One region of the Catenulispora sp. GP43 genome, then DNA from elsewhere that is predicted to be linked to it. Evidence: riboswitches for the same ligand, from Rfam matches in the RefSeq annotation. Region 1 holds a riboswitch; the other holds the start of a gene.

Region 1 (2,381 bases):
CGTCCTTACATCACGCCCAACCGGGCATCGGGTACTGCGCCATCAGCTCGCGCACCTGCCCGGCGATCGCCGCGTACTGCTCGGTGTCGCCCTTGGCTGCGGCCTGCACCGTCTCGTCCATCCACTGCGCGATCTGCCCCATCTGCTCAGGCTTCAGCCCGCGCGTGGTGATCGCGGCCGCGCCGAGGCGGATGCCGGAGGGGTCGAACGGCTTGCGCGGGTCGAAGGGCACCGAGTTGTAGTTCAGCTCGATGCCGGCCGCGTCCAGCGCCTTGGCCGCCACCTTGCCGGTGACGCCCTTGGGGGTCAGGTCGGCCAGGATCAGGTGGTTGTCCGTGCCGCCGGACACCAGGTCCCAGCCGCGCTCGGTGAGGCCGGCGGCCAGCGCCTTGGCGTTGGCCACGACGGTCGCCGCGTAGGTCTTGAACTCCGGCTGCGCGGCCTCCTTCAGCGCCACCGCGATGCCGGCGGTGGTGTGGTTGTGCGGGCCGCCCTGCAGGCCGGGGAAGACGGCCTTGTCGATCGGCGTCGCGTACTCCTCGGTCGTCATGATCATCGCGCCGCGCGGACCGCGCAGGGTCTTGTGCGTGGTGGTGGTGATGACGTCCGCGTAGCCCACCGGGGAGGGGTGGGCGCCGCCGGCGACCAGGCCGGCGATGTGCGCGATGTCGGAGACCAGGATGGCGCCGATCTCCTTGGCGATCTCGGCGAAGGCCGGGAAGTCGATGGTGCGCGGGATCGCGGTGCCGCCGCAGAAGATGACCTTCGGGCGCTCCTTCAGGGCCAGGTCGCGGACCTCGTTCATGTCCACGATGCCGGTCTCGCGGGAGACGCCGTAGGCGACCGGGTTGAACCACTTGCCGGTCACCGACACCGGGGAGCCGTGGGTGAGGTGGCCGCCGGCGGCCAGGCCCGCGCCCATGAAGGTGTCGCCCGGCTTCAGGAACGCCAGGTACACCGCGAGGTTCGCCGGGGAGCCGGAGTAGGGCTGCACGTTGGCGTGGTCCACGCCGAACAGCGACTTGGCGCGGTCGATCGCGATGGTCTCGATCGGGTCGATGAACTGCTGGCCCTCGTAGTATCGGCGGCCGGCGTACCCCTCGGAGTACTTGTTCGTCAGGACCGTGCCGGAGGCCTCCAGGACCGCCGCGGAGACATAGTTCTCCGAGGCGATCATGCGGATCTTCTCGTACTGGCGGCGGGCCTCGTCCTCGATCAGGCCTGCGATCTGCGGGTCTTCCTGTGCGAGCTCGGGAATGGCGGGCGAGTGCATGTGATGCCTCCTCGGGCGTCATCGTCCGGAAGGACACCCAGGCGCGCGGTGCCCGCTACGTCGATCGCTTCCTGGTGGTCGGTTCCACCTCCGCGTGGTTTCACGCGGTCTGCGCCAGTCGCGATGGACAAATGCTATCGCTGCGCGGGTCGCAGCAACGCCACGCATTCCACATGCCGGGTCATCGGGAACAGGTCGAAGGCCCGCAGGTCGGTCAGCTCGTAGCCGGCCTCCGCGAAGTACGCGACGTCCCGGGCCAGCGAAGCCGGGTCGCACGCGACGTACGCCACGGCGCGCGGCCCGAGCGCGGCGATGCGGTCGCACACGTCCCGGCCCGCTCCGGCCCGCGGAGGGTCGAGCACGACGATGTCCGCGCGGTCCGGGACGTAGCCCTCGTCCGCCAGGACCTCGTCCACGGAGCCCTCGACGAGGTCCAGCCACGGGAACTCGGCGCTCTCCTCCTGGTCCTCCACGAACCCGAGGTTGTGCGCGGCGTCCCGGACGGCCTGTCGGTCCAGTTCGACCGCCAGCACCGCACCGCTCTCGCCGACGCCCTCGGCCAACGGAGCGGCGAACAGGCCGACTCCGCAATAGAGGTCGAGCGCCACATCCCCTTCCCGGGGATTCAGGTAGTCCAGGACCGCTTCGGTCAGCACGTCCGGCGCCGCCGGGTGCACCTGCCAGAAGCCGCTACCGCTGACCCGCCAAGTGCGTCCCTCGGCGACCTCGCGTACGTAAGGACGCCCATGGATGCGCTGCACACCGGAGATGTGGGTGTTCCTGGAGACGCCCCGCAGAACGGACACCTTTACGTCGGCGTCCACATAGGGCATCTGCTCCCCGCGCTTCGGGGTGACCACCAGAGCCCGGTCCGCAGAGCCGGTCGCGGCGATCACCTCGACCGTCTCCATCCCCGGCCAGTTCCGCTGGAGAGCGCCGACCTCGTCGACCCCGGAGGACGCGATGGCGCATTCCTCAACGGGGACCACTTCGTGGGAACGGTGCTTCCGGAACCCCAGGCTCCCGTCGGGATCCACCGCGAACTGCACGCGCGTGCGCCAGCCGAACGGCGAGGCGACCTCCTCGACGACCACCTCGCGGTCCAGCT
Region 2 (2,381 bases), on a different contig from region 1:
GTCACCGGCCCGATCGTGGACCCGCGCAGCAACCGGGTGATCGGCGTGACCGCGCGCATCACCGACGGCGACGGCGCCAAGCGCGAGACCGCTTTCCACGCCCCGCTGATCGTCGCCGCCGACGGCAACTCCACCCGGCTGTCCATCGCGCTGGGCCTGCACAAGCGCGACGACCGCCCGATGGGCGTCGCCTACCGCACCTACTACAAGTCGCCGCGCACCAACGACGACTACCTCGAGTCCTGGCTCGAGCTCTGGGACGGCGAGCGCCTGCTCCCCGGCTACGGCTGGGTCTTCGGCATGGGCGACGGCACCTCCAACGTGGGCCTGGGTATCCTGAACACCACCAAGTCCTTCCGCAACGTGAAGTACCCCGACCTGCTGCGCGCCTGGCTGAAGAACACCCCCGAGGAGTGGGGCTTCAACGAGGAGAACCGCACCGAGCCGATCCGCGGCGCCGCGCTGCCCATGGGCTTCAACCGCCAGCCGCACTACACCCGCGGCGTGCTGCTCGTCGGCGACGCCGGCGGCATGGTGAACCCGTTCAACGGCGAGGGCATCGCCTACGCGATGGAGTCCGGCGAACTCGCCGCGGACGTGATCGCCCAGGCCCTGGCGCGTCCGGCCGGCCCGGAGCGGGAGCTGGCGCTGTCGGCGTACCCGCGCGCGCTGAAGGAGACCTACGGCGGCTACTACACGATGGGCCGCCTGTTCGTCCGCCTGATCGGCAACCCGAAGGTGATGCGCCTGGCCACCCAGCGCGGCCTGTCGCACCCGATGCTGATGCGCTTCACGCTGAAGACGCTCGCCAACCTCACCGACCCCAAGGGCGGCGACGCGATGGACCGCATCATCAACGCGATGGCGAAGATCGCGCCGGACGCGTAGTCTGCCGCGTCATTCTGCTCGTGACGTAGAGTGCTGTCAGGCCGTGACTGGCGTTCAGGTGGGACACCACCGGGGAGCGGCCTGACACTCGCTGTGTCTATGCCGTGCGCCTGGGCGACTTCCTTCAAGCCGCCCAGGAGGCGTGCCCATGCTCATGAACGGCACCGAAGCAGCCCGGCACATCGTGGAGAAGGCCGCCGCCGACGCGGCCGCCCTGACGGCCGCCACCGGGGTGACCCCGTGTCTGGCCACCGTGCTCGTCGGCTCGGATCCGGCTTCGGTCACCTACGTCCGGATGAAGCAGAACCGCAGTGCGAAGGCCGGGATCGGTTCGTGGCACGTGGAGCTGCCCGACACCATCACCACCGGGACGCTGGTCGCCGCGCTCACCGAGCTGTCGCAGGACCCGGACGTGCACGGCATCCTGCTCCAGCACCCCGTGCCCGCGCACATCGACGAGCGCACCGCCTTCGAGGCCATCGCGCCGGAGAAGGACGTGGACGGCGTGACCATGCACTCCTTCGCCGCCATGGCCTTCGGCGAGCCCGGCTTCGCCTCGGCCACCCCCGGCGGCATCCTGCGGCTGCTGGACGAATACGAGGTCGAACTCGCCGGCAAGCACGCGGTGGTGGTGGGCCGCAGCCCGATCCTCGGCAAGCCGGTGGGCATGCTGCTGCTGGCCCGGGACGCGACGGTGACGTACTGCCACTCCAAGACGGTCGACCTCGCCGCGCACACGCGCGAAGCCGACATCCTCATCGCCGCGGTCGGGCGGCCGAACTTCATCAAGGGCGCCGACATCAAGCCCGGCGCCGTCGTCGTCGACGCCGGCTACAACCCCGGCAACGTCGGCGATGTCGACTTCGCGTCGGCAGTGGAGAAGGCGAGCCTGATCACGCCGGTGCCCGGAGGCGTCGGGCCGATGACGATCGCAGTGTTGTTGGAGCAGACCGTTGAAGCGGCGCGGCGGCAGGTCACGGGGCGGTAGCCGAAGCCGCGGCGGCGGTCGGGTTTTATGACCGCACGCCGATGATCGCCACACCCTTCGCCGTTCCCAGGAACAGCTTGTCCCCGACGACGGCCGGCGTGGCGAAGTGCGGCAGCGCTCCGACGGCGATCTGCCGGGCGGCATGGCCGGTGGCCGGATCGAGCGCGTACAGCACGCCGCTGTCGTAGTCGGCGGCCCAGACCAGGCCGCCGGCCAGGACCGGCTGCCCGTTGGTGTGCGCGGCGTGCCAGAGCGGCGTCACCTGATCCCCGATCCGGAAGGCGCGCGTGCCGTCCGCGCACGGCAGATACACCACGTCCCCGTCCGCCGCGGCCGCCCCGAACGCCGAGCACGCCTGGAACGGGGTCCCGCCGCCGATGCCGCCCAGGGCGGCCGGATCCAGCAGGTATCCCTGCCCTGATTTACCGGCGATGATCACATGCCCGGCCGCCAGCACCGGATTCATCGACCCCAGGTCCAGGTCGGCCCCGTTGTCCTGAGCCCA

The links. Region 1 has a riboswitch for ZMP and ZTP ahead of glyA (serine hydroxymethyltransferase). Riboswitches for the same ligand answer to the same signal wherever they lie in the genome.
Region 2: another riboswitch for ZMP and ZTP. It lies ahead of ABH926_RS02350 (bifunctional 5,10-methylenetetrahydrofolate dehydrogenase/5,10-methenyltetrahydrofolate cyclohydrolase); the one in region 1 lies ahead of glyA (serine hydroxymethyltransferase).

Annotation. Positions count from the first base shown of each region.
Region 1 covers NZ_JBGCCT010000009.1:326,275-328,655, forward strand. The annotation lists gene glyA (serine hydroxymethyltransferase) at 11-1,273, opposite strand; ZMP/ZTP riboswitch at 1,302-1,405, opposite strand; gene ABH926_RS20855 (class I SAM-dependent RNA methyltransferase) at 1,408-2,381, opposite strand, start outside.
Region 2 covers NZ_JBGCCT010000001.1:528,304-530,684, reverse strand. The annotation lists gene ABH926_RS02355 (geranylgeranyl reductase family protein) at 1-888, shown strand, start outside; ZMP/ZTP riboswitch at 922-1,011, shown strand; gene ABH926_RS02350 (bifunctional 5,10-methylenetetrahydrofolate dehydrogenase/5,10-methenyltetrahydrofolate cyclohydrolase) at 1,037-1,876, shown strand; gene ABH926_RS02345 (PQQ-binding-like beta-propeller repeat protein) at 1,902-2,381, opposite strand, start outside.